2 regions of the Stenotrophomonas genospecies 5 genome follow, and region 2 is predicted to be linked to the other one. Evidence: predicted binding sites of a transcription regulator. Region 2 holds the regulator's gene; the other holds the start of a gene.
The links. Region 2 encodes FliA, which starts transcription of late flagellar genes. Its sites were predicted from a motif close to TAAAGTTTNNCNNNCNNNGGCCGATAA; they were not measured.
Positions count from the first base shown of each region.

Region 1: the regulator FliA is predicted to act here: its motif matches at 13,018-13,044, upstream of ACX9OW_RS12745 (methyl-accepting chemotaxis protein).

Region 1 is NZ_JBTMUW010000001.1:2,768,891-2,783,627, forward strand. Features, by position in the region: gene ACX9OW_RS12690 (MetQ/NlpA family ABC transporter substrate-binding protein) at 1-604, opposite strand, end outside; gene ACX9OW_RS12695 (helix-turn-helix transcriptional regulator) at 630-1,601, opposite strand; gene ACX9OW_RS12700 (LolA family protein) at 1,685-2,287, shown strand; gene ACX9OW_RS12705 (DUF481 domain-containing protein) at 2,394-3,170, shown strand; gene hemC (hydroxymethylbilane synthase) at 3,239-4,150, opposite strand; gene ACX9OW_RS12715 (LytR/AlgR family response regulator transcription factor) at 4,701-5,432, opposite strand; gene ACX9OW_RS12720 (sensor histidine kinase) at 5,443-6,486, opposite strand; gene ACX9OW_RS12725 (alpha/beta hydrolase) at 6,490-7,149, opposite strand; gene mdoH (glucans biosynthesis glucosyltransferase MdoH) at 7,200-9,125, opposite strand; gene ACX9OW_RS12735 (hypothetical protein) at 9,509-9,679, opposite strand; gene ACX9OW_RS12740 (DUF2628 domain-containing protein) at 9,895-10,281, shown strand; gene ACX9OW_RS12745 (methyl-accepting chemotaxis protein) at 10,361-12,895, opposite strand; gene ACX9OW_RS12750 (NAD-dependent epimerase/dehydratase family protein) at 13,106-13,999, opposite strand; gene ACX9OW_RS12755 (KGG domain-containing protein) at 14,204-14,491, shown strand; gene ACX9OW_RS12760 (VOC family protein) at 14,502-14,737, opposite strand, start outside.
Region 2 is NZ_JBTMUW010000001.1:895,094-909,830, reverse strand. Features, by position in the region: gene flhA (flagellar biosynthesis protein FlhA) at 1-1,587, shown strand, start outside; gene flhF (flagellar biosynthesis protein FlhF) at 1,733-3,385, shown strand; gene ACX9OW_RS04245 (MinD/ParA family ATP-binding protein) at 3,372-4,259, shown strand; gene ACX9OW_RS04240 (RNA polymerase sigma factor FliA) at 4,256-4,999, shown strand; gene cheY (chemotaxis response regulator CheY) at 5,057-5,449, shown strand; gene ACX9OW_RS04230 (protein phosphatase CheZ) at 5,449-6,054, shown strand; gene ACX9OW_RS04225 (chemotaxis protein CheA) at 6,057-7,889, shown strand; gene ACX9OW_RS04220 (flagellar motor protein) at 7,991-8,731, shown strand; gene motD (flagellar motor protein MotD) at 8,733-9,746, shown strand; gene ACX9OW_RS04210 (ParA family protein) at 9,751-10,533, shown strand; gene ACX9OW_RS04205 (chemotaxis protein CheW) at 10,530-11,525, shown strand; gene ACX9OW_RS04200 (STAS domain-containing protein) at 11,643-11,951, shown strand; gene ACX9OW_RS04195 (response regulator) at 11,948-12,313, shown strand; gene ACX9OW_RS04190 (chemotaxis protein CheA) at 12,358-14,367, shown strand; gene ACX9OW_RS04185 (methyl-accepting chemotaxis protein) at 14,713-14,737, shown strand, end outside.

The DNA.
Region 1 (14,737 bases), 1.9 Mb from region 2:
CATCCAATGCATAGTTGGTGTTGATCAGGGCCAGGTCCACCTGATCCAGTACGCGGGGCAGCATCGCCGAATCCAGCTCGCGGAACTTCAGCTGCTTCGGATTGGAGACGATGTCGCGCTGGGTTGCCAGCGCATTGGTCGGATCCTTCAGCTCGATCACACCGGCCTTGTGCAGCAGGATCAGCGCCCGGCTGTTGTTGCTCGGATCGTTCGGGATGACCACATCCGCGCCTTCGCGCAGTTCGGCCAGCGACTTGATCTTGCGCGAGTATGCGCCGAACGGCTCGATGTGCACGCCGATCACCGTCACCAGATCGGTCTTGCGGTCGCGGTTGTAGGCGTCCAGGTACGGCTCGGTCTGGAAGTAGTTCACGTCCACCTGCTTCTGCACCAGCTGGTCGTTGGGCTGCACGTAGTCGTTGAACACGCGCACGTCCAGTTCCACGCCTTCCTGCTTGAGGATCGGCTTGACCACCTCGAGGATTTCGGCGTGCGGCACGGCCGTGGCGGCCACCACCAGCTTCTGCGAAGGCTCGCCGGACTTGCCGCAGGCGGTCAGGGCCAGCGCAGCGGCGAGCAGGGGCAGCAACAGGGTCTTCTTCATGGGCGGAATGATTCTCGGGGGGAGGTCAGGATCTATCGTAGTTGCTCAGGGCCAGCTCGAGCAGTGCCTTGGCCTGCTCGCGCAGCATCGTCGGTTCGACGATCTCGGCATCCGAGCCGTAATGCAGCACATCCATCAGCAGTTCGCGTGACACGCTGTAAGGCACTTTCAGTTCATAGCGGCCGTCGGCCAGGAAACGGCCCTGCTGCTTGGAATGCCAGTGCTCATCGGCGACCCAGCGCGCAGCCTTGGCGCTGAACAGGATGGTGGCCCAGCCCTTCGGCGCACCGGAGAAAATGCCGTAGCTGGCACCCAGCTGCTCGTCCAGTTCGCTGTCGGCCACGTCACGGGCCGTGTGGTCGATCACCCGCGCCTTGTGGATCCGGTCCACCGCGAAGCTGCGGAGGGCCTCGCGGTCGTGGTCCCACGCATCGAGGTACCAGTTGTCGCGGTAGTGGGTCAGGCGCTGCGGCGAAACAGTGCGCTTGGTCGGTTCGTCGGTGGAACGGGCGCGGTACTCGAAGCCCAGCTGGCGCCGCTCGAGCACGGCCGAAGCCACGCTGCGGAAGCTGCCTTCGTCGAATTTGCGGCCGCGATGCGGAATGACCCGCACCCGGTCCACCGGCCAGCTGGAGACCCCCGCCTGCGCGGCCAGCAGGCTTTCGATGCGCTGCTGCAGCGGTGCCAGCACCGAAGACAGCACGCCCCCGCCGGTACGGGCCAGCAGGTGCTGCGATGCCAGCAGGGCATGCAGCTCCTCCGAGCTGAGCCAGAGGCCGGGCAGTTCGAAGCGGTCGCTTTCGTCGGCGTGATAGCGGAAGCCGGCCTCGCCATCGCCCTCGATCGGCGCCATCAGCGCGTCGCGCAGGAACGCCAGGTCGCGGTAGACGGTGGCACGGGAACAACCGAGCTTGTCCTGCAGGGTCGCCACCGTCACCGGATAGCGCGCGGACTTGAGCAGACGATGCAGGGCGGTGATGCGTTCGTATCGGTCCATGCCCCCGATTATGTCCGAGTCGCGGGTCTTGTGTGGGGGGTTTGGGCTATCGTGGGCGCCCCGCCCTCTGCGAAAGCCCTCCCATGCGCCGGTTGCCCGCCCTGCCCCTGCTGGCCTGCCTGCTGCTGGCTGCCTGTGGTCGCCCCCCAGCGCCGTCCGGCGGCGACGCGGTCGTTCCGCAGGCCGACCCGGCGCAGGCGGTACTGGCCGCCAGCCAACGGTTCGCCGCCCTGCGCAGCTTCCACGCGGAACTGGAAGTGCTGGGTACGCCACAGCCGGTCCGCAGTGCGATGGACTTCGTGGCCCCGGACCGATTCCGGGTACAGACGGCGGCCGGTGCACAGACCATCATCGGTGACACGATGTTCCTGCAGGCCGACGGGGCCATCCGCCAGGTGCCGACGCCGCCCGGTCTGCTCGAGCAATGGCGGACGCCGCTGCCGGCCGACGTCGCGCCCGCGGCGCTGCAGGCCGAGGATCTGGGCAGCCAGACGCTGGACGGGGTCCAGACCCGCCGCTACCGGCTGCGTGGCGCCGGCCCCGGCGAGCGCCTGGAGTACTGGGTGGATGGGCAGGGCCTGCCACGCCAGATCGTGCGCAGCGGCAGCAGCAACGGCAAGGTGTTCCAGCTGCGCCTGCGCTATTCGCGCTTCAACGACCCCTCCCTCCGCATCGAGCTGCCCTGAATGGGGAGCGGTGACAACGCCTGCTGAAGCGGCCAGCGCCATGGGGCGGACGGCCATCACGCTTCCAGTATCATCACGGGTTGTTAACCGCTTCGGAGAAGCCTCGATGTCCCTGCGCGTGTCCCTGCTGATTCCCCTGCTGCTCTGCGCCCCGCTGGCGTACGCGCAGGATGCATCCGAACTGGCGGCGATGTCCTCGCCCTGGAGCGGCAGCGGCGGCGAGCTCGGCTTCGCCTCGGCACGCGGCAACAGCAGCACCGAGAGCTTCAACGGCCGCCTGCGCCTGCGCTACACCGACGGTGACTGGGTGCACAGCATGGACCTGTTCGGCCTGCGTTCCAGCTCCAAGGTGACCGAGACCAACGACGACGGCACCACCACCCGCCGCAACAACACCACCGCCAACCGCTACACCGGCAGCGCCGGCAGCGCGCTGCAGCTGGGCGAGCACCGCCAGCTGACCGCCACGGTGCGTACCGAGCGCGATGACTTCGCCACCTACGACCGCCAGAGCTCGTTCGGTCTGGGTTACGGCACCCGTCTGTGGAGTACCGAGCGCTTCTATTTCGATGCCCAGGTCGGCCCCGGTGTGCGCCGCACCCACAGCACCGAGGATGATCGCACCCGTACCGGGCTGATCGGTCGTGGCCTGTTCGACATGAAGTACTCGCTTACCGAGAACACCGATCTGGTCAACACGCTGCTGGTCGAATCGGGGTCGTACAACACCTTCGGCCAGAACGATTTCGGCCTGTCGGTGAGCATGAATGAACACCTGGCCTTGAAGGCCGGCTGGCAGGCCCGCTACAACAGCGACGTCGCGGTGGACAAGCGCAAGACCGATACGCTGACCACCATGAACGTGGTCTACAAGTTCAAATAAGCGAAACGGGCGCCTGGCGCCCGTTTTCGTTTCTGTTCCGCAGCGCCTGGCCGAGGGAATCGGCCGGGTCAGGCGTTCAGCAGCTCACCCGCCCCGCCATCGAGCAGCCTCTGCGCCACGCGCTGGCCCAGCGCGTCCGGGTCGCTGGCCGGGCCCACGCCTTCGGCGCGCACCGCACGGCCATCGCTGGCGCTGCCGACCAGCCCCTGCAGGTGCAGGTCCTGCCCCTGCCACTGCGCGATCGCCGCCACCGGCACATGGCAGCTGCCATGCAGCGCGCGGTTCATTGCCCGCTCCGCTTCCACGCAGGCGCGTGTCGCGGCGTCATCGAGCGCAGCGAACAAGGCCATCAGCGGCGCATTGCTGCCGTCGCACTCCACGGCCACGGCGCCCTGCGCCGGCGCCGGCAGCCAGTGCGGCGGCTGCAGGCGCAGCACGATCCGATCGCCCAGTCCCAGGCGCTCCAGCCCGGCGACGGCCAGCACGATGGCGTCGTAGCCCCCGTTGTCGAGCTTGGCCAGGCGCGTATTGACGTTGCCACGCAGGTCCAGCAGTTCCAGGTCCGGGCGCAGCGCACGCAGCTGGGCCTGGCGGCGCAGCGAGGACGTGCCGACGCGCGCGCCGATGGGCAACGCATCAAGCGAGGCATAGAGGTTGGAGACGAAGCCGTCGGCCGGGTCATGACGGGGCAGCATGGCCGGCAGCACGAACGGCGCATCCAGTTCCATCGGCACATCCTTCAGCGAATGCACGGCGCAGTCGGCGTCGCCGCGCAGGATGGCCAGCTCCAGTTCCTTCAGGAACAGGCCCTTGCCACCGATGGCGGCCAGCGAGCGGTCGAGCACTTCATCGCCGCGCGTGCTCATCGGGACCAGCTCCACGTGCAGGCCGGGATGGGCCTGGCGGAGGCGGTCGGCGACGTGTTCGCTCTGCCAGAGGGCGAGCGGGCTCTTGCGGGTGGCGATGCGGACGGTTTCCATCCGGTCATTATCGCGCCTTCGGCGCGGATACGGCCAACGGCGGAGCCCCTCATGGCTGGCTGGGGACAAGGCTGAAGCAACAGCCGTGCTTGGCCGGGCGGGATGGGCTGCGCAGGGGCCGCTGCAAGTACGTCCATGTAAGCTCGGTCGCCGCATCCATGCGGCTCACGCCCCTGCGCAACCCACCCCGCCCGGCCTCTGACAGTTTCCGTGTGCGCCAGCCACGGAAGATCAAAAGAAAGAAGCAGAAGCAACAGCCAGCGGCTCTCGGGGTCAGACCCCTCTCTCCCATCCGATATCACCAACGCTTTTGCCGTCCGTCACCGGGAAATTCGCGAGGGTGAGTCGGGATGGGCGGGCGGGACCGTTGGCGCCATGGATGGCGCCATCGAGCCCCCATGGATGGGTTTACGGCGTGTCTCGCCCGCCCATCCCGACTCACCCAACACGCAACAACTCAGAGCCGAACACAACCTGCAGTTGCTGTTGCTGTTGCTCTTGCTTCAGACGTTGCCCGCAAGCAGTCGCGGCCGCAGGCCGCGCCGGACACTCACAGATGCCGCAGTTCCTGCTTCAGCGTCGCCACACAGCGGCGGCTGACCTCCAGCGGCTGCTTGCCATGCCGGAGCACCGCCTGCACCTGCCCGCCCACGCCACGACGCAGTTCCACCAGTTCGTGCCGCGCCACCAGACAGTTGCGGTGGATGCGCACGAAGCGGCTGGCGAATTCCTCCTCCAGCGACTTCAGCGACTCCTCGATCAGGTCCTCACCACGCGCGTGGTGCACCACCACGTACTTTTCCTCGGCCTGCAGGTAATGGATGTCATCCAGTGGAATCAGCCGCAGGCTGCCCCGCAGCCGGGCGCACAGCATGCTGCGTGCCTGTTGCCCCGCGTCGTGCTGTGGCTGCCCCCCGCGCCCGGCCAGAAAGGTCCGCGCGCGCGCGATGGCCGCTGCCAGCCGCTCGGCACGCACCGGCTTCATCAGGTAGTCGATGGCCGCCGCTTCGAATGCCGACAAGGCATGCGCGTCGTAGGCCGTACAGAACACCACCGCCGGGCGTGGCTCGAAGCTGGCCAGGTGACGGGCCGCTTCCAGCCCATCCAGTCCGGGCATCGCGATGTCCAGCAGCACCAGGTCCGGCTGCAGTTCCGCGCAGGCGTGCAGGGCCTGCTCGCCGTTACCGGCCTCGGCCACCACGTCCACCCCCTCCTGCGCCGCCAGCAGGCTGCGCAGGCGCTCGCGCGCCAGCGGTTCATCATCGGCGATGACTACCCTCACGATCGTTCCCTCACTGGATCGGCACCGTCACCTGGCAGGCATAGTAGCCCTCGCTCCAGCCGGCCGTCATCCGTGCGGCACTGCCGAAGCGCCACGCCAGGCGATGACCGATGCTGTGCTGGGCATGCCCGGCGCCGCGTGCCAGGGCCAGCCCCGGCGTCTGTGGATCGGGAGCGGGATTGCGTACGCGGATGTGCAGCTCGTTGCCTTCGCGCGCCACGTGCAGCTCGACGGTGCCACCTTCCGGCAACCGCGAAATGCCATGCAGCACCGCGTTTTCCACCAGTGGCTGCAACACCAGCCGCGGCAGCGGCTGCTCCCACGGCAGCGGCTCGTCACGCTGCCAATGCACCTGCAGGCGCTCTCCCAGGCGCAGCGACTCGATCGACAGGTAACGCTCGGCCAGCTCGCATTCGGCCTGCAGGGTGGAATCTCCATCGCCCGCCCCCAGCGCCGCGCGGAACAGATCGGACAGGTCCAGCACGGCGCGTTCGGCCACCGCCGGATCACGATGCAGCAGACTGGCGATCAGATTCATGCTGTTGAACAGGAAATGCGGACGGATCCGGGCCTGCAGTGCATCGGCCTGTGCACGTGCGTTGGCCTGCACCTGCGCGGCCCAGCGGTCGCTCACGTAGAAGTAGCGCAGGGCCAGCGCGCTGATCAGTGCGCTGGTGGCCGCACTGCCAAGGGTGAAGCGCCAGAAGCTGATGCCACGGGCGAAGCTGTCGCCCAGCACTGCATACAGCGCGTGGATGATGCCCGCGCAGACCACGGCGATCAGCGCCGCCAGTGCGATCGCCGCAGCGGCGCCCAGCAGCGGTGGCAGCCTCGACAGCGCCTGCCGCAGCATGCACAGGCTGGCGGTCACCGCCAGCGCCAGCCAGAGTGCGAAACCGCTGGCCGAAAGCAGCTCGCCCACCGTCCAGTGACGGCTGCCATCGGGGGCCAGGGCCAGCAGCACCACCACCAGCTCGGCCAGGCCGAGCATCGCCGCCAGCCGCCGCAGGCGGCACAGTTCCGGCATCCAGGGAGGCGTGCTGGCCGGTGACATGGGTCAGGCGACGCCCAGGCGTTCCTGCAGCCAGTCACCCAGGGCATCGATCTCCTCGGCACAGACCTGGTGCGCCATCGGGTAGCTGTGCCACTGCACCTGCAGGCCCAACGCGCGCAGCGCCTGCGCGCTGTGTGCGGCTACCGCCTGCGGAATGACCGGGTCGCCGCTGCCGTGGGCCATGAACACCGGCACGTCCACTGCGGTAGCCACGCGCTCGGCGCTGTCCGCGTCGGGCAGGTAGGTGGACAGCGCGATCAGCCCGGCCAGCGGCGCCGTGCGCGACAGCGCGGCGGTAAGAATGATCGCGCCCCCCTGCGAGAAGCCGGCCAGGAAGATCTGCTCCGGCGTGATGCCCCGCTCGATCTCGCGGGCGATCAGGGCCTCTACCTGGGCCACCGATTCGCGCACGCCGGCCATGTCGGCGCGGGAACGGAAATCCATGCCGACGATGTCGTACCAGCCGCGCATCGGCACGCCGTTGTTGATCGTGATCGGCCGCACCGGGGCGTGCGGGAACACGAAGCGCAGCGCCGGCCAGTGCGGACGCACCAGCTCCGGAACGATCGGGGCGAAGTCATGGCCATCGGCGCCGAGGCCGTGCAGCCAGATCACCGACCACTGCGGCGAGGCGCCGGTTTCCTGTTCCACCGTTTGCAGCATGTTGCGGCTCCTTCAGATGCGAGCCGCATTATGCCGCCGGTGTGGGGCGATCAGTACAGCGGTGGCTGTTCGGCCGCTTCCCGGCGCAGCTGCGCGGCGCGTACCAGCACCGGCGGCGGAATGTTCTCCTCGGGGATGTCGAGCAGGCCCAGCCGGTGCAGGAACGCACCGGGACCGCGCGACGAGGTCAGTGCGACCACCGGGATGGCCAGCACCATGCCGATCACCACCGGCGCCATCCATGCCGCCAGCGACGGCGAGACCAGCCAGGCCAGCACGCCCATGAAGGCGCCGAACAGGCCCAGGCCGCCGTAACCGCGCACCAGCGCCATCCAGGAAATGCCACCGTCGTCGCGCTGCTGGGCGTCCCACCCCGAGTCGCGTCCGGACAGCACTTCGGCCACGCCGCGGGACTGCACATACATGACCACCGGCGCCATCAGTGCCGCCAGCACGGTCTCCACCAGCATCGACACGAAGGCACGGAACGCACCGCCGCAGCCACGACGATCCACCGGGTCCAGCAGCATCGCCAGGTAGCCCAGCACCTTGGGCATCAGCAGTACCGCCATGGTGGCGGCGAACAGGCGCACCACCTGCTGCTCGTCCTGCGCGCGCCAGTACACGCCGGGCGCCAGGTGCAGCACGGCATTGAAGTCGATGCCTTCCTGGAACAGCGGGATGGCGATGCCGATCAGCATCAGCATCGCCCACATGGGCGCAGTGAAGTAATGGCCGATGCCGATCAGCATGTGCATGCGGCTGATCCAGTGCAGGCCGCGGCTGCCGACCACCTTGCCGTGCTGCAGGTTGCCCTGGCACCAGCGGCGGTCGCGCACCAGCAGGTCGGTCAGGGTCGGCGGGCCTTCCTCATAGCTGCCCCCCAGGTACGGCACCATGTGCGCGGCCCAGCCGCCACGCCGCATCAGCGCGGCTTCGACGAAGTCGTGGCTGAGCACGTGGCCGCCGAACGGCTTGCGCCCAGGCAGCGATGGCAGGCCGGCATGGTCGGCGAAGGCACGGGTGCGGATGATGGCGTTGTGGCCCCAGTAGTTGCTTTCAGCGCCGTGCCACCAGGCCACGCCCCGGGCGATCACCGGCCCGTAGACGCGGCCACCGAACTGCTGCATGCGGGCGAACAGGGTGCGTCCGCCGATCACCGACGGCAGGGTCTGGATCAGGCCGACGTCAGCGTTGTGTTCCATGCCGGCCACCAGGCGCACGATGCTGTCGCCGGTCATCAGGCTGTCGGCGTCCAGGATCAGCATCTGCGGGTAGGCCCCGCCGAAACGGCGCACCCAGTCGGCGATGTTGCCCGCCTTGCGGCCGCTGTTGTCGCCACGACGGCGGTAGAACAGCCGCATGCGGCCGTCGGGCACCTGCTCGCGGAGCTCGGCGAAGACCTGCTCTTCGGCCCGCGCGATATCGTCACGGCGGGTGTCACTGAGCACGAAGAAGTCGAAACGCTCCAGCTGGCCGGTGGCCGCCACCGATTCGTAGATCGCACGCAGGCCGGCCAGCAGCCGGCGCGGATCCTCGTTGTAGGTCGGCATCAGCAGCGCCGTGCGGCTGTGCACGGTGGGCAGCGGCTTGTCCGGATCAATGCCCAGGCGATAGCCACGGTCGAACACGGCGGTGAGGAAGCCTGCCACCGCGCTGGCGAACGACAGCGCGATCCAGGCGAACAGGCCCACGAACAGCACCAGCAGGCAGGCTTCGAGCACGCTGATGCCGTTGACCGACAACACCCGCCACATCATCCGGGTGGCCGCTGCGGTCATCACCAGCGTGCCGCCCAGGATGTACAGCCGACGCAGGCCGATCAGGCGTGGCGAGGTGCGGTGCCGGCGCACCCTGAGCTGCCCTTCGCGCAGGGTCTGCTCGGGCATCGGCAAAGGCACTTCGGCAGGCAGCAGCGCCCAGCCGGCGTCAGGCCCGGCCGATTCCGCCTCCGCATGGATGGTCTGCACCCCCATCGGCGCCTACTCCGCGCAGTCGGCATGGCCGGCCGTCCGGGCCAGGCTGCATGCACGAAGGTTCCCGGCGCGCCTTCCCGGCGCCCGCACTTGTCCTGGCTGCGTCGGCCTGAGGCCGCGCAGTCGCTGTCTGTCACTACCGGAACCCACACGATCTCCAACGGGGCGGAATCGAAAATGCGGCCCAGTCTAGGCCGCTACATGTAAGCCGGGTGCGAAGGCCTACGCCGGGATTTCTCCCCATTCAGCAAACAGCAGGCGAGGCTGCCGACGGCCTGCCGGATCGACCGCAATTGGATCGAGCAAAACGGGCGGCGGCACATCCCTCGGCGGTCGCGCTGGCGGCGGGGCCAACGCGATTGATCGTACTTCAGCAGCGCGCGTTACTCGTCCTGCAGGACGACGCCGGCCGCGTCCTGCAGGGCAGCGGTGCGCGCACGGTCCATCGCCACCGCCAGTTGCTGGCGGGCGAGCAGTTGTTGGGCCTGCACCACTTCGGGTGTGGGCAGAAGCACCGGTCCCGGTGCGTTTTCTGGTGTAGCGGGTGTGGTCATGCAACCTCCGTGGACATCCCCGCTGCCGCGCGGGTCCAACCGGGCGGCAGCGGAACTGCGCACCCTATCCTAAAAACAAGGCGGATGGGTGACGTGCAAGCCGGTGAGGCCTGCGCCTGCAAAGGACATGTGTCACGTTCCAGGCACGCAGCGCTGGATCCTGAATAGGCATTTCCGGTAGCATGAAAACGTTTTCTCACAGGGACGTTCCTCCCATGAATACCGTCGACCTCACCCACTTCAGCCCCAAGTGGCAATTCCGCTTCAACTTCTACCGCCAGCACGGCGCGCCCAAGGAGCCCGGCTTCAAGCAGGCCTGGCGGGCCCTGTCCTTCGGCGACCGCCTGAAGATCAACCTGAACATCTTTGCCCTGTTCTTCGGCCCCATCTACCTGCTGATCCTGGGCATGTGGCGCAAGGCGCTGGTGGTGATCGGCATCGCCATCGCCCTGGCGGCCATCACGATGTTCCTGCCCGACATCGTCGGCCGCGCGGTGTTCATCGCCTTCAATGTCCTGGTCGCCTCCAGCACCAACTACAGCTATTACCTGGAGAAGGTGGAAGGCCGGATCCGCTGGAACCCGTTTGAAGGAATGTTCTGAGCCACTCAGACCTGCGCACGGACGCGCGGCAAGGATGCAACCGACGCCCGGCCCCCGCCGGGCGTCTTCGTTTCCGGCGTCAGGCCGCGCGCAGCGTGGCCGTCGTGCCCGTGGCCGACTGCAGCCGGAAGCGGGACACCGCCACCGCAAGCTGCTCGGCCTGCTCTTCCATCGCGCGCGCGGCAGCACTGGCCTCTTCCACCAGCGCCGCATTCTGCTGGGTGGTTTCATCCATCTGCACCACGGTCTGGTTGACCTGCTCGATGCCGGCCGACTGCTCGCGCGAGGCGGCCGAGATCTCGGCCATGATCTCGTTGACCCGCCCGACCTGGCCGACGATCTCCTGCATGGTGTTGCCTGCGCGGTGCACCAGCTGCGCACCGCTGCCGACCTGGGCCACCGATGCGTCGATCAGTCCCTTGATTTCCTTCGCCGCTGCGGCCGAGCGCTGGGCCAGCGCACGCACTTCGCTGGCCACCACGGCGAAGCCGCGTCCCTGCTCGCCCGCACGCGCGGCCTCAACGGCGGCGTTCAGGGCCAGGATGTTGGTCTGGAAAGCGATGCCGTCGATCACCGAGATGATCTCGGCGATGCGCTGCGATGAGGTTTCGATCTGCTGCATGGTCTGTACCACCTGGCCGACCACCTTTCCGCCTTCGCTGGCCACGTCCGCCGCCGATGCGGCCAACGTGTTCGCCTGCAGGGCATGATCGGCATTCTGGCGCACGGTGGAGGTCAACTCCTCCATCGACGCTGCCGTTTCTTCCAGGTTGGCCGCCTGCAGTTCTGTGCGACGCGACAGATCGCTGTTGCCAGCGGCGATCTCGCCGGCCGCCAGGCGGATGCTCGCCGCTGACTGCTGGATCTGGCCGACGATATGGGTCAGCTGTTGCGCGGTGCTGTTGGCATCGTCGCGCATCACCGCGAACACACCATGGAAGTCGCCCTGCATGCGTGCACTGAGGTCGCCGGCGGCGATGGCGCGCAGCAGCGTGGAAAGCGCCGCGAGGTTGTGGTCGCTGGCCTGCATCATCGCGTTCAGCGTGGTCACCATGCGGCGGAAATCGTGCTCGAACCGCTCACTGTCACCACGCACGGCAAAGTCGCCGGCGGCAGCAGCGGCGGCCAGCTGCTGGATCTGCTCGTTGATCGCCGCCAGGTTGCTCTTGGTGGTGGCCATGGCGGCGGTGAACACCGCCTTCTCGCCCGGCAGCGGCTCCATGTCCACGCTCAGATCGCCCACCGCGTAGCGCTGCATCACGTCCACCAGCCGCTGGGTGACCGCATTGCTGGACGCCACCAGCTGATTGCTGTCGGCCACCATGCGACCGTACTCCCCCGGGAAGGCCGCCGCGTCCATCCGGTAACTGAGCTCGCCCGCATCATGGCGGCGTGCCATCTCCGCCTGCGCCGCCATCACCGCCTGCAGCTGTCCCCGCATGCCCTGCATCGCCTCGAGCAGGCGCCCGACCTCATCGTTGCCGCGCGCCGGCAGCGCGGTGTCCAGCTTGCCCGCCGCCACGTCACCTGCAATGCGTACCGCCTGCGCCAGCGGCCGGATCGCCAGGTGACGCAGCAGCAGGTAGACGCCGGCGCTCAATGTCAGCGCGGCCAGCACGCCGACCAGCAGCGTCAGCCACAGCAGCTGGCGAGCCTCGGCCACGATCACCGCATGCGGCACCACCACACCCAGCGCGAAGCGCTGCGGGGCATCGCCAACCCGCAGTGGCACGTACAGGCGCACATTGCCGGCGGCATCCGGCTCGAACGCTTCGACGGTCCTGTCGGCCGCGATTCCGGCCAGCATGTCGCGGGTGAAGGCATCGGTGCGCGGCTTGCCGATCTCGGCGGCGTCGGCCGAAGCCAGGACCACGCCCTTGGGCGAAAGCAGTTCAACGCGGCCTGCTCCCATCGGCGCAAGCGTCGCCAGATGCTTCTGCAGCGCCGCCAGCGAGAAATCGACGGTGAACACGCCGAGGAACGTGCCGTTCTCCACGATGGGCGTGCTCAGGGTGCTCATCAGCACCTGCTGGCCGGCGATCTCATAGGCATAGGGCTCGCTCACCTTGGGCAGCTTGTCGCGGCTCGGCCCCATGTACCAGTCACCGGAACCGCTGGCGGTGTCGGTGTAGTCGGTCATCACCGACTGCTGCGGTTTGCCATCCTGCCAGGCCCAGTAGCTCATGTAGCGACCGGTGGCGTCATGGGCCTCGCTGTTGACGAACTCCGCGTCCTTGCCATCGAAGGCATCGGCCTCCCACATGGTGCTCTTGCCCAGCCACTCCGGGTGCGCGCGCAGCTGTTCGCCGAGCACGGCCGCCAGGCTGGCACGATCAGGCTGGTCGCCCCGCGCGCGCTGGGCCAGGACGGCCTCGACCATGGCATCGTTGCTGGCGAAGGCGGTGCCCAGATCGGCCGCAACCTGGCGCGCTTCGGCATGCGCCTCGCTGGCCATGGTCTGCCGCGACGCGTTGATCAGGCTGGCACTGGCCTGGCGGTAGATCAGAAAGGCGGTCAGGCCGAAGCACAACAGCGCGATGGCAGCGGTGCCCAGCATCAGCTTGTGGGCGATGCTGCCCGGACGACGGGCAGCGGCGGAGCGGGAAGACGGCATGGGAGGGTCCGCAAGGCAGGTCAGGACATCCGGCACCGCGTTGGCGCCGCGCTGGTGCGCGATCCCTCGCGCGGCGACCTGTCTGAGCCGGGCGATGCCCGGCACCGCAAGGGCGCACCGGGTTAGCGGCCGTTCCGCGGCGGGGTTGAGCCGTTGCCCTGCGTCAAGCTGAATGCACTCAGTTTGGGATGGCTCATACGTGCGGCGAACCTACTCGACCACCCGGTCCTTCAACCACTGCGTGCGTGGCAGCACTTCGATGCTGCCTGCCGCGTACTGCTGCAGTACATCGTCCGGACCGTAGCGCGGCTGCCAGCCCAGCACCGCAACCGCACGGCTGCCGTCGTACACGCGGTCGATGCTCAGCGGCAGTGGCCAGCCGCGGCGCTCGAACTCGGCCAGCAGCTGCGGTGCGCGCCGCGCCAGCACCCGGCGTGGCTGGGTGGCCAGTTCCAGGCAGTCCTCGCGCCGGAAGGGGGTCGGCGCGCAGGCGATGTAGCGCTGGAACGGTGCGCCCCCGTTGTGCAGCAGCGCGGCATGCGCGCTGGCCACATCGCGTGCATCCAGGCCCCGGTGCAGGCGGAACATCGCCATGCGCTCGGGAGGCTCGGGGAAGCAGCGGCCCATGCGCAGCACGCGCACGGCGAACGCCTCCGATGCCGCGGCTTCGGCCAGCGCCTCGGCCTGCAGCTTGGTGCGGTGGTAGATGGTCCTCGGCAGGGGTTCAGTGTCTTCGTCGATCCAGCGGCAACCGCCCGCCACCACGGCATGGCCGTACAGGGCGGTGGTGCTGGTCAACACGAAGCGTCCGACGCCAGCATCGCGCGCCAGCCGCAGCAGCTGCGCGGTCGCCTCCACGTTGATCTGCTGGAACACCGTGTCCGGCACCAGCCCGACATGCGGTGCATGCAGCGCAGCGGTGTGGATCACCGCATCCACGCCGCGCACGGCACGCTCCAGTGCCTTCGTGTTGGTGACGTCGGCAATGATGCGTGTAGTGGCGAACGGGCTGCGGTCCAGCCCGATGACTTCATGGGTGGCCGCCAACGCGCCGAAGATCGCGCGTCCGATCCGCCCGGAACTTCCGGTCAACAGAATCTTCATTGAGTCCATTCACTCAACAGCGCCCGGGAGCTACCGGGATGAACCGATTCTAGGCGTGGCCTGTGTCGAGGGCGATAGCGGCGCTGCGCAAGTGCAGCGTCAACAGCAGGCAGGCACAGCGTGAAGGCCACGCGCCATCCGCGGACGCACCGTTAGCCTGCCGTCGGCAAGCATGAGACTCCGCCACGCCGAGAGAGATCCCCTATGGCCAGCAGCAACCGCGGGTTCGCGTCGATGGACCAGCGCACGCAGCGCGCGATCGCCGCCAAGGGTGGGCGCGCCGCCCATGCCTCCGGCAACGCCCATGAATTCAGTCCCGCCGAGGCGCGCATTGCCGGCCGCAAAGGAGGCGAAGCCATCAGCCGCGATCGCCAGCACATGGCCGCGATCGGTCGCGAAGGCGGGCATGCACGCCACGCCCGCGCACAACAGCAGCGCCAGCAGTCCGATCAAGGTCCACAGGGCCGCGACGAACCGGGTCAGCAGGACTGAGCGACGCGCCTCAGCCGTGGCTGAGGAGGTTCAGCAGGCGCCCGAACGGGTCGCGGACGAAGAACCGACGCACGCCCCATGGCTCCTCGACGGGGCCATACACGACGTCGATGCCAGCGCTGCGGATCCGTTGCAGAACGTCATCCAGATCGTCCACCTCGATCGACAGGTCCGGTACCGGCGTTCCCGACCCACCCTCGCTGGCGAAGCTGAGCTGCGCAGGCGCAGTGTGCTGCCCGGCGTAGG
Region 2 (14,737 bases):
GGCCTGCTGACGCGCGAAGAAGCCAAGCTGCGCCGCGAGGAGGTCCGCGAGGAAGCCGACTTCTATGGCGCGATGGACGGCGCCAGCAAGTTCATCCGCGGTGATGCGATTGCCGGCATCCTGATCCTGTTCATCAACATGCTCGGTGGCCTAGCCGTGGGCGTGCTGCAGCATGGCATGCCGTTCGGCGATGCCGCTGCGACCTACACCCTGCTGTCCATCGGTGACGGTCTGGTGGCGCAGCTGCCGGCCCTGCTGGTTTCCAGCGCAGTGGCGATGCTGGTCACCCGTGCCTCGCGCTCGCAGGACATGGCACAGGCGATGACCGGCCAGGTGTTCGGCCAGTACCGTGCCCTGGCCATCACGGCCGGCATCATCGGCCTGGTCGGCCTGGTGCCCGGCATGCCCAACGTCGCTTTCCTGACGCTTGCCTCCATTCTCGGCTTCATCGCCTGGAAGCTGTACCGGAAGGGACAGGCCCCGGCCCCGAGCGACGCTGCCGGCAGCGACCCCGGCGCGGTCAGTGCGCTGGGCCGACCGGCGGCGCCGGCCCCCACCGCGGAACTGAGCTGGGACGAACTGCGCCCGGTCGACCCGCTGGGGCTGGAGGTCGGTTACCGGCTGATTCCGCTGGTGGACAGCAATCAGGGCGGCGAACTCATGGCACGCATCAAGGGTGTGCGGCGCAAGCTGACCCAGGACGTGGGATTCCTGATTCCATCCGTGCACATCCGCGACAACCTGGAACTGCCGGCCAACGGCTACCGCGTGCTGGTGCATGGCGTGCCGGTGGCAACCGCCGAGATCCATCCCGACCGCGAACTGGCGCTGGACCCCGGCAGTGCGCTCGGCCCGCTGGACGGCATCGCCGGCAAGGATCCCGCCTTCGGCCTGGACGCTACCTGGATCCAGCCGCACCAGCGCGCCCAGGCCGAAACCATGGGCTACACCGTGGTCGACCCGGCCACCGTGGTCGCCACCCATCTTTCCCACCTCATCCGCGAGCATGCGCCGGAGCTGCTGGGCCACGAAGAGGTGCAGCACCTGCTGGCCAACCTCGCCAAGAGCGCACCCAAGCTCGTCGAAGATCTGACGCCCAAGGCGCTGCCGTTGTCGGCCGTGGTGCGGGTGCTGCAGAACCTGCTGGTGGAACGCATTCCGATCCGCCAGCTGCGCAAGATCGCCGAAGCACTGGTGGAGCACGCGCCGTCCAGCCAGGACCCGGCCACGCTCACCGCCGCAGTGCGCACCGCGCTCGGCCGCTTCATCGTGCAGGAGATCGCCGGAATGTCGGCGGAGCTGCCGGTGTTCACCCTCAACCCGCAATTGGAACGCGTCTTGCAGGAGTCCACGCAGGGCAACGGCGCCGCGCTGGAACCCGGGCTTGCCGAGCGACTGCATCAGAGTCTGGCCGAATGTGTCAGCAAGCAGGAAGCCCGCAACGAGCCCGCGGTCGTGCTGGTTCCCGGCCCGGTACGTGCCGCGTTGGCACGCCTGGTCCGTCACAGCGTTCCGTCGCTGTCGGTACTGGCGTACAGCGAAGTGCCGGAGGACAAGCGCCTGAAGCTGGTCGGAACGATCAGCTGACGCCGCCCACCGATGCGTCAGAAAACAGACACCACCTTCGAACCACCGCAACAGACAGATGCCAAGGGGAACCCGTTCCGTGCAGACCACCGACCACCCGCGTTCTCCCACCACCACCCCGCCGTCCCCGTCCCGTGACCACAGCATGAAAATCAAACGATTCGTCGCCGCCGACATGCGCTCGGCCATGAACCTGGTGCGCAAGGAACATGGTCCCGATGCTGTGATCCTGTCCAACCGCCGGATCGAGGAAGGCGTCGAGATCGTCGCCGCAGCCAACTATGACGAGAGCGCGGTGCAACGCGCGCTGGAAGCCTCGCGGCGCGACGTGGCTCCGCCGCCGCCGAAACCGCGCACCGCCGCGGATGCAGTGATCGCCGCAGTCACCCGCCGCCGCTCCGCGACACCGGCCCAGCAGCCGGTGACCGCCACCACATCGGCCGTGGCCGCCCTCGCCCGCGCGGCCGTCGGTGCCACCGGCCGCACCCTGGACAGTGCGGACGAGATCGTGCCCACCCGCGGCAGTTCCGGCTTCGCTGCCACCCTGGCGCGTGCCACCGTCAACGATCCGGCACTGCCGGAGCAGATCTTCGCGCCGTTCGCGAGCGCCGTCGTGGCTCCCGCACCGGCGCCCGCCAACCGCGCCCGTTTCCTGATCGACCCGCCGCAGGACGAGCATCACGAATCCCCCGCGCCGGCAGTGCTGCCGCCGCCGCTGCCGATCACCACTGCGGCCACTGCGCAGGCCGAGTCCGTGCACCCCGAGCCGCCGTACGCGCAGGACGTTGCCGAGACCACGCCAGCCCCTGCCGCTGCCGCTGAAGCGGAGACCGCGCCGGCCCCGGCGCCGCTCCTTGCCCCGGCGCCGGTACTGACGGTGGTTGCACAGGACGATGCCGAGATCCGCCAGCTGCGCCACGAAGTGGCCGGCATGCGCCAGGTCATCGAGCGCGAGATGAACCGCTTCACCGACGAGCGCCTGCGCGGCTGCCCGGTGCGGGCGACCGCCCTGGACCTGATGGACGAGTACGGATTCGATGCCGGGCTGGCCCGCGATGTGGCCATGCAGATACCGCTGGATACCGAAGCCCACCGGGGCCGCGGGCTGATGCTGGGCCTGATCTCGCGCAGGCTGCCGATCGCGCCGGTCGATCCGCTGGAAGAAGGCGGCGTGATCGCTCTGGTCGGTCCAACCGGGGCCGGCAAGACCACCACCATCGCCAAGCTCGCCTCGCGCTTCGCCGAGAAGCACGCGCCGCGCGATGTGGCCCTGGTCACCACCGACACACTGCGCATCGGTGCCCGCGAGCAGCTGTACGGCTATGGCCGCCAGCTCGGCATCGCGGTGCATGAAGCCAACAGCGGTACCGACCTGGACCAGTTGCTGGAGCGCCTGAAGGACTACAAGCTGGTGCTGATCGATACCGCCGGCCTGGGCCCGCGCGACCGCGCCCTGGCCGCGCAGCTGCAGTGGCTGCGTGCCGCCCGCCAGGTCCGCACTCTGCTGGTGCTGCCGGCCAATACCAGCTTTGGCGACATGGACGAGGTGGTGCGCCGCTTCGGCGCGGCCAACCTGCAGGGCCTGGTGCTTAGCAAGCTGGATGAGACCGGCCGCTTCGGCAACGCCCTGTCAGTGGCGGTAGACCACGCGCTGCCGATCACCTGGGTGACCGATGGCCAGGACGTTCCGGACGACCTGCACCGGGCCAGCGCGGCCAATCTTGTACTTCGCCTTGAAGATTTGCGCCGAGCGGCCGATATGCCCTGCAACCCGGAGTTGAACCATGCCGTCGCGTGAGTACGCCAAGCTGACCAAGACCTTCCCGCTGTCGGCCACCCGCAGCGAGCCGCTCGGCCCTGTGCGCACCATCGCCGTGACCGGCGGCAAGGGCGGCGTCGGCAAGACCAACGTCTCGGCCAACCTGGCCGTGGCGCTGGCCGGCATGGGCAAGCGCACGCTGCTGCTCGACGCCGACCTGGGCCTGGCCAACATCGACGTGATCCTCGGCCTGAATCCCACCCACACCCTGGCGGATCTGGTCGCCGGCCGCTGCTCGCTGGAAGACGTGATCGTCGAAGGTCCGAACGGCGTGCTGGTGGTGCCGGCCGCGTCCGGTCGGCGGCACATGGCCGAGCTGGCCCCGGCCGAGCACATCGGCCTGGTGAACGTGTTCTCCGAACTGGAACGCGAGCTGGACATCATGGTGGTGGACACCGCCGCCGGCATCACCGATGGCGTGCTGACCTTCTGCCAGGCCGCACAGGACACCGTTGTCGTGGTCTGCGACGAGCCGGCCTCGATCACCGACGCCTACGCACTGATCAAGGTGCTGTCGCGCGAGCGCGGCGTGGACCGCATCCAGGTGGTGGCCAACATGGTGCGCGACCCCAACGAGGGCCGCGTGCTGTATGAAAAGCTGACCCGGGTCTGCGAGAAGTTCCTTGCCGATGTCTCGCTGAACTACCTGGGCTGCGTGCCGCAGGATGACTGGCTGCGCCTGTCGGTGCAGCGCCAGCAGCCGGTGGTGAAGGCCTATCCATCCAGCCCGGCGGCGCTGGCGATCACCGAGATCGCCCGTCGCACCGCCCGCTGGCAGGCCCCCACCGAGCCACGCGGTGGCGTTGAATTCTTCCTCGAGCGCATCCTCAAGCAACGCGGGGTGGCAGCATGAAAGGCGCGGCCCAGTACAGGGAAGTCCAGCGCTCGGCGGCGACCGAGGTCATCGCCCAGCACTCGGACCTGGTGCGGCGCATCGCCCATCACCTGGCCGCACGCCTGCCGGCCAGCGTCGAAGTGGACGACCTGATCCAGGCCGGCATGATGGGCCTGATCGAAGCCTCGCGCAGCTACGACGCCGACCAGGGTGCCTCGTTCGAGACCTATGCCTCGATCCGCATCCGCGGCTCGATGATCGACGAGATCCGCCGCGGCGACTGGGTACCGCGCTCGGTGCATCGGCGCGCCCGCGATGCGGCCGCCACCATCCGCCGCCTGGAGCAGACCACGGGCCGTGCAGCCAGTGCCACCGAGGTGGCGGCGGCCATGGACATGCCACTGCCCGAATACCTGCGGCTGATGGAGGACGCCTCGCGCGGCCAGGTGCTGAGCCTGGAATCGCGCATCGAAGACCAGGGCGAACTGGACACCGTCGCCCAGGGCGGACCGACACCGCAGCAGGTCCTGGAACGTGGCGAGTTCGGCCGCGAACTGGGCAAGGCCATCGGCCATCTGCCCGAGCGCGAACAGCTGGTGCTCTCGCTGTACTACGAGCAGGAGCTGAACCTGAAGGAGATCGGCGCGGTTCTCGGCGTGAGCGAATCGCGCGTCTGCCAGATCCACGGCCAGGCCGTGCTGCGCTTGCGCGGCCGGCTGAAGATCTTCGAGGCCGCGGATGCCGGGCTTGAAGAATGAACATGCCTGCGGCGGCCACGGCCACCGCGGGCGACTGAACAACAAAGGAACTCCGCTTTGAACAAGAACATGCGCATCCTGATCGTCGACGACTTCTCGACCATGCGCCGCATCGTCAAGAATCTGCTGGGCGATCTGGGCTTCACCAACACCGCCGAAGCCGAGGACGGGCATGCCGCACTGTCGATGCTGCAGAGCCAGCCGTTCGACTTCGTGGTCACCGACTGGAACATGCCGGTGATGACCGGCATCGAACTGCTCAAGGCGATCCGCGCCGATGCCAAGCTCAAGACCCTGCCGGTGCTGATGGTCACCGCCGAGGCCAAGCGCGAGCAGATCATCGAAGCGGCGCAGAGCGGCGTGAACGGCTACATCATCAAGCCGTTCACCGCGCAGACGCTGGAAGAGAAACTGGGCAAGATCTTCGAACGCCTGGCGGCCAGCGCCTGATGGACGCCACGGTCGACAAGAACGCCCTCGTCCTGCGCCTGCAGGAAGCCCTCGACGCGCTCGAATCCGGCGACGAGAGCGCCTGGCGCCAGCGCATCGACGCCCTGGTGGCCGCACGCACGCAGCCGATGATGAGCGGCCTGTCACGGCTGGCCCGCGAACTGGGCCAGGCCCTGGGCGAACTGCCGACCGTCCCCAGCGAGGCGGGCGAGCTGGACGACGCCTGCGCGCGCCTGGACCATGTGGTGGCGATGACCGAACAGGCCACGCACCGCACCCTGGACCTGGCCGAAGAGTGCCGCAGCCTCACCGAACAGCTGCGCGCCGAAGGCCTGCAGCCGGGGCAGGATGCGCAGCTGGAACGCATCCGCCACAACCTGACCGAGATTGCCCTGACCCAGAGCTATCAGGACCTGACCGGACAGATCATCCGTCGCGTGGTCGGCATCGTCCGCCGCGTGCACGAAGGCTTTGGCGCGCTGGGCCTGCCACCGGAGCAGCATCGCACCGATCCGGCGCTGGCCGGACCGGCACTGAAGGGACTGGACCGCCACGCGGTCTCTCAGAACGACGCCGACGACCTGTTGTCGGACCTGGGACTGTAAGCATGAGCGCGGTATCCGACGACATCACCGCCGATTTCATCATCGAGGCACAGGAAATCCTGGATCGCCTCGGCGAACAGCTGGTGTCGCTGGAACAGGCGCCGCAGGACGCCGACCAGCTCAACGCCGTGTTCCGTGGCTATCACACGCTCAAGGGCGGCGCCGGCTTCCTCGGCATCACCGCCATGGTCGAGCTGTGCCATGCCGCCGAAGAGGCACTGGGCGCCGCCCGCGCTGGCCAGGCGGTGCTGCAGCCGCATCACTTCGATGCCGCACAGCAGTCTCTGGACTACCTGCAATCGATGCTGGATGCCGTGTCTTCCGGCAACGAACCCGGCTATGCCCCGCCGGACCTGATCGCCCAGTTCGACGTGCACGGCACTGCTGCGCCGGCTGCTGTCGCCCCCACAGCAGCCGCGCCCGCTGCCGGTGACCTGATCACCGACGACGAGTTCGAGGCCCTGCTCGATCAGCTGCACGGCAGCAACGCCCCCACCGCAGTGGCGACGCCGGTCAAGGCCGACGATGGCCTGATCAGCGAGGATGAGTTCGAAGCCCTGCTGGACCAGCTGCACGGCGGCGCCGCCCCCGGCGCGAAACCCGTGGCTGCTCCGCCGGCGCCTGCGCCTGCACTGCCCGCACCGCGCCCCGCGGCCGCCGCTGCCAAGCCCGCGGCCAACAAGCCGGTGGCCGAGGCCGAGCACACCGTGCGCGTGGATACCAAGCGGCTGGATGCGATCGTCAACCTGATCGGCGAGCTGGTGCTGTCGCGCAACCGGCTCAAGACCCTGCGTGCGCGCCTGCGCGACGAGGAACTGGACCGCGCCGTGTCGACCCTGGACATCGCCACCGCGCGCCTGCAGTCGGCAGTGATGCGCACGCGCATGCAACCGGTCGGCAAGGTGTTCTCGCGCTTCCCCAAGGTCGCCCGCGATGTTGCCCGCTCGCTGAAGAAGGAAGTGGACCTGGAGCTGGTCGGCGCCGAAACCGAGCTTGACCGCAACCTGGTCGAGGCCCTGGCCGACCCGCTGGTGCACCTGGTCCGCAACGCCATCGACCATGGTGTGGAGATGCCCGATCTGCGCGAAGCACAGGGCAAGCCACGCATGGGCCACGTGCGTCTGTCGGCCCAGCAGGAAGGCGACTACGTCAGCATCGAGGTGCAGGACGATGGCGCCGGCATCGATCCGGAAAAACTGCGCGCGAAAGCACGCGAAAAGGGCTTGATCGACCCGGAGGCGGCGGCCCGGCTGAGCAGCGAGGAATGCCTGCACCTGGTGTTCCTGCCCGGCTTCTCCACCAAGCAGCAGGTGACCGACATCTCCGGCCGCGGCGTCGGCATGGATGTGGTGCAGTCGCGCATCCGCGAGCTCAGTGGGCAGATCCAGATCCAGTCGGAACTGGGTCGGGGCAGCCGCTTCCTGATCCGCGTGCCGCTGACCCTGGCGATCCTGCCAACCCTGCTGGTGCAGGCCGGCGAGGACGTCTATGCGCTGCCGCTGGCGCGCGTGATGGAAGTGCTGCATGCACCGCGCACCTCGCTGGGCTGGTTCGATGGCCGGGCGGTGCTGGATCGTCGCTCGCACACCCTGCCGCTGGTCGATCTGCGCCAGTGGCTGGATGTGACGCCGGCCGCCTCGGCGCTGCTCACCATCGTGGTGCTGCAGGCCGGCGAGGCGCGCTTCGGCCTGGTCGTGGACCAGGTCCGTGGGCGCGAGGAAGTGGTCATCAAGCCATTGCCGAAGGCCCTGCGCGGCCTGCGCGGCTACGCCGGTGCGACGCTGATCGGTGATGGCCGGATGGCCCTCATCCTCGACGTGGATGGCCTGCGATGACGCTCGCCGGGCCATGCCTGGCGAACCAGAAACTGTGACTACCGTCTGTACGCGATCGACCGGTGTCTCAAGTCCCATTCACACACGCCGATACCGGACCCATGGATAGACTCAGCCTCATCGGACTCTTTCTCGCCCTGGCCTCACTGGTCGGCGGCAGCATCCTCAAGGGCGCCGGACTGGCGTCCCTGTGGTCGCCTGCGGCGTTCGTGATCGTCATCGTCGGCACCATCGCCGCGATCCTGCTGCACACCGCACCCGCCGTATTCAGGCATGCCTTCCGGATCGTGCGCTGGGTCGTGCGCCCGCCGCACAGCGATCGTCGCGAGCTGATCCAGCAGATCGTCGAGTGGAGCAACATCGCCCGCCGCCAGGGCCTGCTGGGCCTGGAAGCGCAGGTGGAAGCGCAGCAGGATCCGTTCCTGCGCAAAGGCCTGCAGCTGCTGGTCGATGGCGTCGAGCCCGAATCGATCCGGCACATGCTGGAGATCGAGCTGGGCAGCCAGGAACACCGTGACCAGGCCGCTGCCAAGGTCTTCGAGGGCATGGGCATCTATGCGCCGACGCTGGGCATCATCGGTGCGGTGCTGGGCCTGATCGCCGTCATGAAGAACCTGGCCGACCCCAGCAAGCTGGGGCATGGCATCGCCGCCGCCTTCACCGCCACCATCTACGGCATCGCGTCGGCCAACCTGCTGTTCCTGCCGATCGCCGCCAAGCTGAAGGGAGTGATCGCCCACAACAGCCGCGACCGCGAGATGGTCATCGAAGGCCTGATCTCGATCGCGCAGGGCGAGAACCCGCGGAACATCGAAACCAACCTGTCCGGCTTCCTGCACTGACATGGCCCGCCGCAGACACCACGAAGAGCACGCCAACCATGAAGCATGGGCGATCCCCTATGCCGATCTGATGACGCTGCTGCTGGCCTTCTTCGTGGTGATGTATGCGATCTCCTCGATCAACGAAGGCAAGTACCGGATCATGGCCGATGCGCTCACCGATGCCTTTGGTGGCGCGCCGCGCACCATCAATCCGGTGCAGGTCGGCAACAAGCAGGTGCAGGGGGGCGGCTGGGACAGTCCTTCGGTGATCAAGTCCGGCACCAAGATCGGCCCGTCCGCACCGGCACCCTCGCACGACCCTACCCTGCTGCCGGCCATGGCCTCGCAGATGCGCATGCCGGTCTCGGTGCACGACCAGCAGCAGATCGCCCGTGCCGAGCGCCAGCTCAGCAGCATCGCCGACCGGTTGACCGCCGCGCTGTCGCCGCTGATCGAGCGCGGCATGATCAGCGTGCGCCGCACCGAGCTGTGGATCGAAGTGGAGATCAACAGCGACATCCTGTTCCCGACCGGCTCGGCGGCGCTGGACGTGCACGCGCGCGGGACGCTGTCCAGCCTGGCCGGTGTGCTGCGCGACGTACCCAACAGCGTGCGGGTGGAAGGCCACACCGACAACGTGCCGATCGCCACCGCCACCTTCCCCTCCAACTGGGAACTGTCGGCCGCGCGGGCCGCCAGCGTGGTCCACCTGTTCGCCGACCAGGGCCTGCAGCCTTCGCGTCTGGCCATGGTCGGCTACGGCCAGTTCCGCCCGCGCGAGGACAACGACAGTGCGCAGGGTCGCAACCGCAACCGGAGGGTGATGGTCATCATCCTGGCCGACACCTCGCACTCGGTCGACCCGCTGGGCCAGCGCCTGAACGCCGCCAACGGCGCGGCCGACCCGTCCGCCGGGCCTGCGGCAACACCCGCCACAGTGCCCTCCCCGTCCCCCATCGCACCGGTGCAGTTGCCACCGGTGCCGGCTGGCAGCCGTGTCGGCGCCGCCGCTCCCCCGGCAATGAAGGAGTAAACCCATGCGCATCTGGGCAGTCGCCAACCAGAAGGGCGGAGTCGGCAAGACGACGACCACCCTGGCCCTCGGTCGCAACCTGGCCACGCAGGGCCATCGCGTGCTGCTGATCGATCTTGATCCCCACGCCTCGCTCAGCCGCGCCTTCGGCGTGCCGGTGGACCCGCCACCGACCGGCGTACTTGAGCTGTTCGGCGCACCTCCGGCCGAGCTGTCCAGCCTTTGCCACACCAGCAGCGTCAGCGGCCTGGACTACGTCTGTGCACAGCCGGCACTGGCCACGCTGGAGCGCCGCAGCGCCAACCAGCCGGGCCTTGGCCTGGCGCTGCAGAACGCGCTGGCACGGCACCAGGGCCAGCACGACTACATCCTGCTCGACTGCGCGCCCACACTCGGCCTGCTGATGATCAATGCGCTCGCGGCAGCGGACCGCCTGATCATTCCGACGCAGGCCGAGCCGCTGGCACTGCACGGGCTGGACGGCATGGTACGCACCGGTGAAATGGTCGAGCGCTCGCGCCGGCGCCCGCTGCCGATCTCGATCCTGCCCACCCTGTTCGACCGCCGCACCCGCACCGGCAACGAATCACTGCGCAGCATGCAGGACCGCCACGGCTCACGCGTCTGGGAGGATGCGATTCCGATCGACACGCGGGTCAGCAACGCGGCCGGCCTGACCCTGCCGAGCGTCGGCGAGGACTATCCCGGCCGCGGGCTCGCGGCCTACCGTCGCGCGCTGAACTGGATCCTTGGCGAGGATGCGCGCGCGCTGGAGCAAGCCGCATGAACACCACCGGCGTGCTGGACGACTATCTGGACGAGCTGCTGGGCGAAGCGATCGCCCCGGTGGCGGCCAGCCCCGATGCAGGCAACACGGCGCTTCCGGCGGCGATCGCCGAACGCGAGCCGACCTGGGACGACCTGCCGGCAGAGGTCATCTACGAAACCGGCAGCAGCGACGTGGTGCCCGTGGATGACGCCGCTCTGGCGGCCGCCTTCGAGGCCGCCAGCCAGTCCGCTGCACCGGCCGCTGCCGAACGCCAGCCGACCTGGGACGATCTGCCCGATGAGGTGATCTACGAGACCGACGGCGCGGAAAGCCCGTTGCTGGCCCACACCGACAGCCCCGCGCTGCAGGCTGCCTTCGAGGCCGCCGCCAGCGGCGAAGGGGTGGATCCGGTGGCGCCCGCGCGGATCGTGCCCCCGGCACCCGCCGCTGCGCCGCCGGCAGCGGCTGCACCGCCGCGTGTCGCCCTCGAAGCACCCGCCGCCAGCCGCCCTGCCAGCTGGCAGGAACTGCAGGCGCAGGCCCATCGACCCGCCAACAGCCCGCATCCGCAGCACCGCCGCGCGAACGAGCGCACCTCGCGCTGGCTGCGGATGCGCTGTGGCAGCCAGGCCTATGCACTGGAACTGCTGAAAGTGCAGGAGGTGGTACTGCCGGTACCCCTGCTGCCGCTGCGCGGCACTGCGCCGGCGATGCTGGGGATCATGAACCTGCGCGGCCAGGTGGTGCCCGTGATGGACCTTGGGCTGCACCTGGGCGCAGCGGCGGCCGAGGACGACGCACAGACCCGCATCGTGGTGCTGGAGGAAGACGGCGAGACCATCGGCCTGCGCGTCTCGGCCGTGGAAGACGTCGCCAATCTCACTGATTCGCAGATCGAGCCACCGGATACCGCCCGCATCTGCCAGATCTCCAACGACCTCTTCCGTGGTGTGGCCCGCGTCAGCCAACGGCCGATGATCCTGCTCGACGCCACCCGCCTGCTCAACTGAGGCGGGGGCCACGCGTTGCCCGGGCCCGTCGGAACGGGCACGCAGGGCCTCACCGCCCCCTAAAGAACCCCTGGCGGGTGCCGATATGGATGACGGAACCGTTTGTCCGGAGCAACGATGAGCACTGTCGAACTGGGTGAGGATCTCGGCATCGAGACCAGCACCGAGCTCAAGAACCGCCTCGCCCCGCTGGTAGCGCAGGTTGGCGAGCTGACCCTGGATGCAAGCCAGGTCGGCCGCGTCCACACCGCCGCCGTGCAGGTGCTGTGTGCATTCGTGCAGGCACGCCGCGAGGCGGGCCTGGACACCGGCTTCCACGGTTGCACTGCAACCTTCCGTGACGCCGCGCGCCTGCTGGGCGTCACCCAGGCTCTGGGCCTGGACGTACCCCATGACAACCTGAAATCTGTGGAGAACGCTGCATGAGCGCACGTATCTTGGTGGTGGACGATTCGGCGTCGATGCGCCAGATGGTGTCCTTCGCCCTCACCTCGGCCGGTTTTGCCGTCGAAGAAGCTGAAGACGGCGCGGTCGCGCTCGGCCGCGCGAAGGGACAGCGCTTCAACGCGGTGGTCACCGACGTCAACATGCCGAACATGGACGGCATTGCGCTGATCCGCGAGCTGCGCCAGCTGCCGGACTACAAGTTCACGCCGCTGCTGATGCTGACCACCGAGTCCGCCGCCGACAAGAAGTCCGAAGGCAAGGCCGCCGGCGCCACCGGCTGGCTGGTCAAGCCGTTCAACCCGGAACAGCTGGTCGCCATCGTGCAGAAAGTGCTGGGCTGATCGCCCCGCACCGTTCCCCTTCTTCGCTTCCGGATCACCACTGCATGAGCATGGACCTGCAACGCTTCCACGCCACCTTCTTCGAAGAGAGCCGCGAAGGCCTCGACGCGATGGAGGCCGGCCTGCTGGCCCTGGAGTCGGGGCAGCAGGACGCGGAGATCATCAACTCGGTGTTCCGCGCCGCCCACTCCATCAAGGGCGGTGCCGGTACGTTCGGCTTCGATGCCATCGCCGCGCTCACCCACGTACTGGAAACGCTGCTGGACGAGCTGCGCGCCGGCAAGCGCGCGCTGGAAGGCCACGCGGTCGATGCGATGCTGTCGTCCGTGGATGTGCTGCGCGCCCTGCTGCGCGAGGCCGAGCACGGCCAGGCGGCCGATCCGGCGGCCGTCGCCGCGGTGAAGGCGCGGCTGGAGGCAGTGCTGTCCGGCCAGCCGGCAGCCAGCGCCCCGGCCGCGGCTGCCGCCGCAGCACCGGTGGACGATACGCCCGAAGCCTGGCAGATCGGCTTCACCCCCGCGCCCTCACTGTTCATGAGTGGCAATGATCCGCTGCGCATCATCCGCGAACTGGAACATCTCGGCTCGCTGCAGGTCGCTGCGCGGCTCGAACGCCTGCCCGGCTTCGCCCAGCTTGACCCTCTCGAAGCCCATCTTGCGTGGGACCTCGGCCTGGTCGGCAAGGTGCCGCGCAGCAAGATCGAAGACACCTTTGCGTGGGTGCTGGACGACTGCGAACTGGACATCCGTCCGGCCGCGCCGCCGAGCCTGGCCACCCGCGCCCCCGATACAACAGCCAACGCCCCTTCCACGCCCGTTGCTGCAGTACCCCCCGTTGCCGCCGCCCCTGCCGCCAGTGGCACCCCTGGCACCAGCCAGGACGCGGAAACCTCGATCCGCGTCAGTGTCGACAAGGTGGACGCACTGATCAATCTGGTCGGTGAACTGGTCATCACCCAGGCCATGCTCAAGCAGGTCTCGCATGCGCTGGATCCGGTGCTTGCCGAGAGCCTGTTCGCCGGCCTGGATCAGCTCGAACGCAACACCCGCGACCTGCAGGAAGCCGTCATCGGCGTGCGCATGCTGCCGGTCGACGCCGTGTTCCGCCGCTTCCCGCGCCTGGTCCGCGACCTCTCCACCCGCCTCGGCAAGCAGGTCCGCCTGCGCACCATCGGTGAAGGCACCGAACTGGACAAGGGCCTGATCGAGAAGATCGCCGATCCGCTCGTCCACCTGGTCCGCAACTCCATCGACCACGGGCTGGAAATGCCGGACGTGCGCAAGGGCGCAGGCAAGGACGAGACCGGCACCATCACCCTGGCGGCGTCGCACCAGGGAGGCCACATCGTCATCGAAGTCAGCGACGACGGACGCGGCCTGGATCGCGCCAGGATCCTCGCCAAGGCGGCCGAACGCGGCCTGAGCGTCCCCGACAATCCCACCGACTCGCAGGTCTGGGACCTGATCTTCCAGCCGGGCTTCTCCACCGCCGACGCCGTCACCGATCTCTCCGGGCGCGGCGTGGGCATGGACGTCGTCCGTCGCAACATCCAGGCGCTGGGCGGTGAAGTACAGATCGAAAGCAGCCTGGGCACTGGAACGCGTACCCTGATCCGGCTGCCGCTGACCCTGGCCATCCTCGACGGCATGACCGTGGCGGTGGCGGGCGAGACGTTGATCCTGCCGCTGGCCTATGTGCTGGAAGCCCTGCAGCCGCAGCCGGAGGACATCCGCAGCATGGCCGGCGAAGGGCGCGTGCTGCGCGTGCGTGGCGAGTACCTGCCGATCCTGTCCCTCAGCGAGTACTACGGGTACGGCGCCCGCATGCCCGGCAGCGAATCGCTGGTGGTGGTGGTGGAAGGCGACGGGCAGAAGATCGCACTGGAAGTGGACGAACTGGTCGGTCAGCAGCAGGTCGTGGTCAAGAACATCGAGAACAACTACCGGCGTATCGGCGGCGTGTCCGGCGCCACCATCCTCGGCGATGGCCGCGTTGCACTGATCGTCGACATCGGTGGGCTGGTTCGCTCGCTGCGCGTGCCGCAGGCCGCCTGAGTCCGAGCACAGGTGATCCAGGGCCGCCGCCCCACACGGGCGGCGGCTTTCGTTTGTGCGCAGCCCGGTAGCAAGGCGAGTGTGCGCCTCCCGCTCCATTTCGTGAACTCCGTCGGCCCACGGCGCCACAGGAAACCACCCGCGTGCAGGCCGGAACACGGCCCCTGCAACGCGTCCGCGCCGCCGTCCCTACGCATCCGGATGTGACGCCCATCCATAAAGTCCGCCGGCCGTGCGCCGCTATCTCGCAGTGACAGTCGTGACCGGACTCGCATCGGCTCCGATTCACGCTGCACTCCCCGGCCGGCACGCACGCCCGCCACTCTGCCCACCTGGAGCACCTGCATGAAGTGGTTCCACGATCTGCCCA